DNA from 2 places in the Ensifer sp. YR511 genome. Region 1 is predicted to be linked to the other one. Evidence: predicted binding sites of a transcription regulator. Region 1 holds the regulator's gene; the other holds the start of a gene.
The links. The regulator PhoB, encoded in region 1, activates phosphate uptake and scavenging genes when phosphate is short. The targets are predictions, from matches to a motif close to TGTCATNNANCTGTCAT.

Region 1 (4,210 bases):
AGAAGGCCGGTCTGTGGAACGAGGTAAAGGATCGTCTGCAGGAGCCCGGCACCGGCCTTTCCGGTGGTCAGCAGCAGCGTCTCTGCATCGCGCGTGCCGTCGCCGTCAGCCCGGAAGTCATCCTCATGGACGAGCCGTGCTCGGCTCTCGATCCGATCGCGACCGCCAAGGTCGAAGAGCTCATCCACGAGCTGCGCACGAACTTCACGATCGTCATCGTGACCCACTCGATGCAGCAGGCCGCCCGCGTTTCGCAGCGCACCGCCATGTTCCACCTCGGCAATCTCGTCGAGGAGAACGACACCGACAAGATGTTCACCAATCCGGATGACCAGCGCACCCAGGATTACATCATGGGCCGCTTCGGCTGAGGCCGCATAAGGCTGCAACAGTAACTGCAAAGCGCCCGTAAGGATCGACGATCATGTCCATGCATATCATGTCCGCCTATGACGAAGAACTGAAGTACCTGACGCGCCGCATCTCGGAGATGGGCGGCCTCGCCGAACAGATGGTCGCCGAGTCCGTTCGCGCGCTGGTCAACTCCGACCTGGCTCTCGCACAGAAGGTGATCTCGGACGACACCGTCCTCGACGACGCCGAGCGCCAGATCGGTGAGAAGGCGATCGTCACGATCGCCAAGCGTCAGCCGGTCGCCGCCGACCTGCGTGAGATCATGGGGTCGATCCGCATCGCCTCCGATCTGGAACGCGTCGGCGACCTTGGCAAGAACACCGCCAAGCGCGTGATCGCGGTCGCCGGCTCCGGCATTCCGCGCAAGCTCGCCCGTGGCCTCGAGCATCTGGCAGAGCTCGCTCTCGTCCAGCTCAAGGAAGTGCTCGACGTCTACGCCTCGCGCTCGCCGGAAAAGGCCAACAGCATCCGCGAGCGTGACGAGGAGATCGACGCGATCTACACCTCGCTGTTCCGCGAGCTCTTGACCTACATGATGGAAGATCCGCGCAACATCACGCCCTGCACGCATCTTCTGTTCTGCGCCAAGAACATCGAGCGCATCGGCGACCACGCGACCAATATCGCTGAGACGATCTATTACATGGCGACGGGTGCTCAGCCGGAAGGTGAGCGTCCGAAGGATGACACTACGTCGACGCTGGGCTCGGTCAACGACTGAGCGCCAAGCGCGCCGTAAGCATGCATGCCCTTTGAAATCTGATCCGGTCGCGGCTTCGGTCGCGGCCCCGAATTCCTGTATCTGAAGCATGCGGTTTTCGCCCCGCCTTTGAAAACGGCGGATGTGCTCCAGATTTAGAGTGTCTGAGCGCCGGCCGGGCCGATGAGCCCAAAGGCCGCCCGCGGTAAGGAGACGTTACCTGATGTTGCCAAAAATCGCCGTAGTCGAAGACGAAGAGGCGCTGAGCGTTCTGCTGCGTTACAATCTGGAAGCCGAGGGCTTCGACGTCGATACGATCCTGCGGGGCGACGAGGCGGAGATCCGGCTTCAGGAGCGGCTGCCCGACCTGCTTATCCTCGACTGGATGCTGCCCGGTGTTTCCGGCATTGAACTTTGCCGTCGGCTGCGCCAGCGTCCGGAGACCGAACGTCTGCCGATCATCATGCTGACGGCGCGCGGCGAGGAAAGCGAGCGCGTCCGGGGTCTGGCGACGGGTGCCGACGACTACGTGGTCAAGCCCTTCTCGACGCCGGAGCTGATGGCGCGCGTCAAGGCGATGCTGCGCCGGGCAAAGCCCGAGGTGCTGTCGACGCTGCTTCGCTGCGGCGACATCGAACTCGACCGCGAGACCCACCGCGTTCATCGCCGCAGCCGCGAAGTGCGCCTCGGCCCCACCGAGTTCCGTCTTCTGGAGTTCCTCATGTCCTCGCCGGGCCGCGTCTTCTCTCGCTCGCAGCTTCTGGATGGCGTCTGGGGGCATGACATCTATGTCGACGAGCGCACCGTCGACGTGCATGTCGGTCGTCTGCGCAAGGCTCTGAACTTCTCGAACATGCCCGACGTCATCCGCACCGTTCGCGGCGCCGGCTATTCGCTCGAAAGCTGAGCGGTCTGAAAGTCGCCAAGAAAAAAAGGGGCCGATCGGCCCCTTTTTTATTGATGCCGTCCAGCTTCTCAGCGGGCCCTGCGGCGCTCCCCCGACGGCTGGTAGGCCAGCCGCGCATGGAAGGTGCAGTAAGGCGAGGCTTCCGGGGAATCGTTGCCGCAGAAGTGAAACTCTTCCTTCAGCGGGTCGCCGATCGGCCACTTGCAGGTGCGCTCGGTGAGCTGGGTCAGCTCGAGGCGGCGCGACATCGGCACGACAACGTCGGTGCGGGTGCTGAAATCCTGCTCGGCAACGAGATCGACTTCGATTTCTTCCTTGAGAACGACAGCGCCGGCCGCGCGTGCAACCGGGCGGGTCGAAACGCGCGAAGCGTAGTTCGGTGCGCGCGGTGCCGAAGTCGGGCGCTTCGGACGGGCTGCTGTCGTGGTGCTGCCGCCGGCCTTGGCGCGACCTGGCAGGCTCAGGCGGTGAACCTTGCCGATGACAGCGTTACGGCTGACGCCGCCGAGCTGCGCCGCGATCTGGCTTGCGCTCAGGCCCTCGGACCAAAGCTTCTTCAGTTTCTCCACCCGCTCGTCAGTCCAGTTCATTTCTGCACTCTCCGTTCTCAGCGTTGGGGATGGCAGAATCCCTCACCGCACCCCGGCTAAACCCCGGGGTTGCAAACGCGATAACTCTTTTGGTGACTAGGTCCGCCGCATGCGTCTAGTAATTGAATGTTAACGTACTGACCGCTGGACTCTGTGGCAAGAGTCCCGGGAATCAGGCCGAATCGATTTCGTAGTTTTCCCCAACTTGCTCGGCCAGCGTTGCATTTTTGCAAGCCCTCCCGGACGATTTTTCTGCTGCCAGGAATCGACCCTTCATGTTGCGCTGCAAGGCTTGGTTTTGTTGACATTGCAGCGCGAAATGGGAATAGTGCCTGCGCCGCCGAAAGGCGGCATTTTTGATTTTTATCGGCCCGCGTGAGGCGCGGGATCGATGTCGATCTGGAGTGAAGGAGAGCCTCGCATGACTGCAACCACGCCGCTTTACGATACCTACATGCGCGCGCCGTTGCGTTTCGAGCGAGGAGAGGGCGCCTGGCTGATCGCTGAAGACGGCACGCGTTATCTCGATTTCGGTGCCGGCGTTGCCGTGAACTCGCTCGGCCACGCGCACCCGCACCTGGTCGAGGCGCTGAAGGCGCAGGCCGACAAGGTCTGGCACCTGTCCAACCTTTATGAAATTGCGGGCCAGGAAAGCCTCGGCCGCCGGCTGACGGCAGTGACCTTTGCCGACAAGGTCTTCTTCACCAATTCGGGCGCGGAAGCGCTGGAATGCGCCATCAAGACGGCACGGCGTTACCACTTCTCCAAGGGCCACCCGGAGAAGTTCCACGTCATCACCTTCGAAGGCGCCTTCCACGGCCGCACGATCGCGACGATCGCCGCCGGTGGTCAGCAGAAATACATCGAAGGTTTCGGGCCGAAGGCGCCGGGCTTCTACCAGGTTCCGTTCGGCGACATCGCCGCGGTCAAGAATGCGATCACCGAGGAAACCGCAGCGATCCTGATCGAGCCGATCCAGGGCGAGGGCGGCATCCGTCCGGCGACCAAGGAATTCATGCAGGAACTGCGCGCGCTTTGCGACGAGTTCGGCCTGCTCTTGATCCTCGACGAGGTCCAGACCGGCGTCGGCCGTACCGGCAAGCTGTTTGCCCATGAATGGGCGGATATCCGTCCGGATATCATGGCGGTCGCCAAGGGTATCGGCGGTGGCTTCCCGTTCGGCGCCTGCCTCGCGACTGAGGAAGCCGCATCTGGTATGGTGGCGGGCACGCATGGCTCCACATATGGCGGCAACCCGCTGGCCATGGCCGTCGGCAACGCCGTGCTCGACGTCGTTCTGGCCGACGGATTCCTGACGCATGTGCGCGATGTCGCGCTGGTCTTCCGCCAGGGCCTTGCGTCGCTCAAGGACCGTTTCCCTGATGTCATCGAGGACATCCGCGGCGACGGTTTGATGCTGGGCATCAAGGTGAAGGGCCCTTCGGCCGATCTGCTGAAGGAAATCCGCGCCGAAAAGCTCCTGGCCGTGCCGGCGGGCGAAAATGTGCTGCGTCTGCTGCCGCCGCTGACCGTGACGGCGGAAGAGGCGCGCGAGGGGCTCGCACGTATCGAACGCGCCGCCGAGGCGGTTCGCAAGGC
Region 2 (4,210 bases), on a different contig from region 1:
CAGGGCGATATTCGCCGCCCGACACCGTAACTTCCACCGGAGCTTGAATGAGGAAACAATGGCTGATCTGAGAAATTACCAAACCCGAATGTCGCCCGCCGGCGCTCAGGCGGGTGCCGTGATTGACGAAGGCCTTCGCGCATACATGCTGAAGGTCTACAACCTGATGGCGCTTGGTCTGGCGATCACTGGCGTCGCGGCCTACCTGGCCTTCCAAATGGCGTTTTCGGATGGCCAGCTGACTGCCTTCGGTGCTGCGATCTATACGAGCCCGCTGAAGTGGGTGGTGATGCTGGCGCCGCTGGCGCTCGTGTTCTTCATGAGCTTCCGCATCAATAGCATGAGCGTTTCTGCCGCGCAGACGACGTTCTGGATCTATGCGGCCCTGATGGGCCTGTCGCTGTCGTCGATCTTCCTGATCTACACCGGCCAGAGCATCGTTCAGACGTTCTTCGTGACGGCCGCCTCGTTCGGCGCCCTGTCGCTTTACGGCTACACCACGAAGAAGGACCTGTCCGGCATGGGCTCGTTCCTGATCATGGGTCTGTTCGGCGTCATCATCGCGTCGATCGTCAACATCTTCCTCGCCTCTTCGGCGCTCGCCTTCGCGATCAGCGTGATCGGCGTGCTGATCTTCGCTGGCCTCACCGCCTACGACACGCAGAAGATCAAGGAAATGTACTACGAAGCCGATGACAGCGCCGTTGCCGGCCGCAAGGCGATCATGGGCGCGCTGACGCTCTACCTCGACTTCATCAACCTGTTCATGTTCCTGCTCCAGTTCATGGGCAACCGGAACAACTAAGTCTGAACAGCACACGGAAAAGGCGGCTTCGGCCGCCTTTTTTGTTTGCTGAAGCAGCTTGAAAGCGTCCGGACTCCGTGGGAGTGAAAGGACGACGAAACCTTGGGATCAAAGTCTTTAGCCATGTCCCTGACCCTGCGCGACGCCACCCTGGCCGATCTTCCCGTCATCACCGAGATCTATCGCGAATCCGTGTTGCACGGGGTTGCGACCTACGAGATCAACCCGCCATCCGAAAAGGAGATGCGGGCGCGGTTCGAAACGATCATCGGCAGCGGCTACCCGTACATGGTTGCGGTAGACGCGGGCGGGACGATCATCGGCTATGCCTACGCATCCGGCTTCCGCACGCGCACGGCCTATCGCTTCCTGGTCGAGGATTCCATCTACCTGGCGCCGGAAGCGCGCGGCAAGGGTGCCGGCAAGGCGCTGCTGGTCGAACTCGTCCGGCGTTGCACGGAACTCGGCTTCCGCCAGATGGTCGCGGTGATCGGCGGTGCCCATCCGGCCTCGATCGCCGTGCACCGGTCGCTCGGCTTCGAACTCCAGGGCACGATGAAAGCGACCGGCTTCAAGCATGGCCGCTGGCTCGACACGACGATCATGCAGCTCGCGCTCGGCGAGGGCCAGGCGACCGACCCGCCGGAAGACGTCTATCCGGACACCCTCTACCAGTGACCATCGCTTGCTGAAGAATGTCAGTCGGCGAAGCGCCTCGCAGCGCGCCGTAGGCAGGTCGTGCCGTTGCTGCCCGTGACGTCGGCGTGCGTCTCCTGATGGCACCCTTTCCCGCTGGTCAGGTTTCCACCAGCCTCAGCACCTTGTCGAATACCTTGAGCACCTGGGCGAGCTCGTGACCGCGCTTCAGGATCGTGCCGTGAATGTTCAGCACGCTATAGGCGCCCTGTTTCGCGGCCAGTTTCGGGTTCTTCTCGATCCGGTAGAGCGGCATTTCGCCCGAACGCTTGAACACTGAGAAGACCGCGCGGTCCCTCAGGTGGTCGATCGCGTAGTCCCGCCACTCGCCTTCGCCGACCATACGGCCGTAGACCCACAGGATCTGATCCAATTCGCGACGATGGAAAGTGATGGGGGGAGCGTTCTTGGCGTTCTTGTATTCGTGTAGATCGATGACCACTTCGGAAGTGGTCTCGCGCTGATGGCGCGCCTCGCCTTGCGGCAAATCCGGCTCATCGGTCATCGGCAATCCGGCCTTCTGTTGTGACAGAACGATTACAGTGTGCCTGACACGAGCCGAAAAGCAAGCTGGAAGCCATGGGACGATGAGGTCATTTCTTGCCTCTGCCCCATTTCAGTCAAACCGGCGCCCCAATTCATCGCAAAACTCGCGGGCGCTGACGGACAGAGTCGTTGCCACCGTATGTCCGGTCAGATCGTCATGCTGCGGGAGTTCACCGAACGCAGTTATGGCCGGTTCGGTCCGGTAACTTCGAACCCTCAGCCCCAGCCCCTCGATGCTGCCGGGCCGAACCAACCCCTTGCGCTTCGCCGTCCCTACAATTTGCCCTGAGGGCCGGCGAGCACGGCCGCAGCGCCGATGATGGCACCCGGCGTTTCCTTGTCCTTCATCGATTGCAGCAGGATCGCGCAGCCGCTGTTTCCCGGGCGCTCGGTCAGCACCGTCGCCGGCAGCGTGAAGGACGCGGGCTGGCCGTCCCACATGCCGATCGTCTGTATGTCACGCACCGCATGCCAATAGGGGACTTCCTTGCCGCGGTTCTCCCCCTTCTCCATCTTCACGATCTTGGCGCGGTCGAAATAGACGACGACGACGTTGGCCTTGCCGATGCCGCTACCGATGGTGATCTGGATTTCTTCGCCGAGGATCTTGGCGCCGACGGGAACGGCAAGCCCTTTGCCTTCCGCCTTCATCGTTTCCAGCCGCGTCTTGATTGCCTGCAGATTGCCGCCGTTCAAGTGGTCGCGGCCATTCAGGATCGCCTGGGGCGTGTAGACGCCGTTGCGCCCGAGCATGCGCGCATAGGCATATTGCCGCTCGGTGTTTTCCTTCGATGCCAGCGTGTCGGCCCAGCCGAGATAGTTCCAGTAGTCGACGTGATAGGCGAGCGCCACCACATCGCCCTCGTCGACCAGCGACTTCAGCGCCGCATCCGCCGGCGGACAGGACGAACAGCCCTGGCTGGTGAACAGTTCGACAACGCCCTTGACCGCCTGTTTCTCCTGCGCCCCGGCAGGGGCACCGGCGGCTGCGAGCAGCCCGAAAGCCAGTGCAACAGGGCGAATGAAAGAACGGTCTGCGGATGTCATGGCGTCACTTCGTTACCGGCCGTCGGCCTACTCCTTGTGGGGGAGTTCACTACATACGACGCCCCTGCATCAACGGGAAGTCACGTTGGAGTGAGGTGGCAAGTGAGCGCGACCCGGCACCGGATCGTCGGCAGGTGCACCTCAAAGAAAGAGCCGGGGCGCCTTTCGGCGTCCCGGCTCCGGAGCCTCGTATGCGCTCGCGCGATTAGGCGGCGAGGTCGCGCAGAACCGTCTGCAGGATGCCACCGTTGTTGACGTAGGTCACTTCATCCAGCGTATCGATACGGCAGACGAGCGGCACATCTTTCACGCTGCCGTCGCCGTAGGTTACCTTGGCAACGCGCTTTTCGCGCGGCTGGACATTGGCGAGGTTTTCGATCGTGACGATCTCATCGCCCTTGAGGCCAAGCGATTCCCAGGTCGTGCCTTCCTCGAAGACGAAGGGAATGACACCCATGCCGACGAGGTTCGAGCGGTGGATACGCTCGAAGGACTGCGCGATGACGGCCTTGACGCCGAGCAGGTTGGTGCCCTTGGCAGCCCAGTCGCGCGACGAACCGTTGCCGTATTCGACGCCGGCGAAGATGACGAGCGGAACGCCCTCTTCCTTGTACTGCATGGCGGCGTCGTAAATCGACATCTCTTCCTTGGACGGATAGTGGATGGTGTAGCCACCTTCCTTGCCGTTCGGGCCGAGCATGTGGTTGCGGATGCGGATGTTGGCAAACGTGCCGCGCATCATCACCTCATGGTTGCCACGACGCGTGCCGTACTGGTTGAAGTCGGCAACGCCGACGCCGTGACCGATGAGGTAGGCACCGGCCGGCGAGGCCGCCTTGATCGAACCGGCCGGCGAGATGTGGTCGGTGGTGATCTTGTCGCCGAAGAGACCAAGCACGCGGGCGCCCTTGATGTCGGAGATGCCCGAACCGGACTTGCCCATGCCGACGAAGTAGGGCGGGTTCTGCACGTAGGTCGAACCGTCGTCCCAGGCATAGGTCTGGCCCGGAGGAACCTGAACGGCCTGCCAGTTTTCGTCGCCCTTGAACACGTCGGCGTACTTGGTCGCGTAAAGTTCGCGGGTGACGTACTTGAAGATGAACTCCTGGATTTCCT

Region 2: BLU15_RS10385 (DUF2794 domain-containing protein) is a predicted target of PhoB. The motif match lies at 2,027-2,043, and genes of this name have one in related genera.

Annotation. Positions count from the first base shown of each region.
Region 1 is NZ_FNGR01000003.1:390,679-394,888, reverse strand. Features, by position in the region: gene pstB (phosphate ABC transporter ATP-binding protein PstB) at 1-371, shown strand, start outside; gene phoU (phosphate signaling complex protein PhoU) at 422-1,135, shown strand; gene phoB (phosphate regulon transcriptional regulator PhoB) at 1,338-2,021, shown strand; gene BLU15_RS08995 (GcrA family cell cycle regulator) at 2,090-2,611, opposite strand; gene BLU15_RS08990 (aspartate aminotransferase family protein) at 3,033-4,210, shown strand, end outside.
Region 2 is NZ_FNGR01000004.1:194,895-199,104, forward strand. Features, by position in the region: gene BLU15_RS10375 (Bax inhibitor-1/YccA family protein) at 59-805, shown strand; gene BLU15_RS10380 (GNAT family N-acetyltransferase) at 929-1,483, shown strand; gene BLU15_RS10385 (DUF2794 domain-containing protein) at 1,602-2,006, opposite strand; gene BLU15_RS10390 (DUF1223 domain-containing protein) at 2,321-3,094, opposite strand; gene acnA (aconitate hydratase AcnA) at 3,300-4,210, opposite strand, start outside.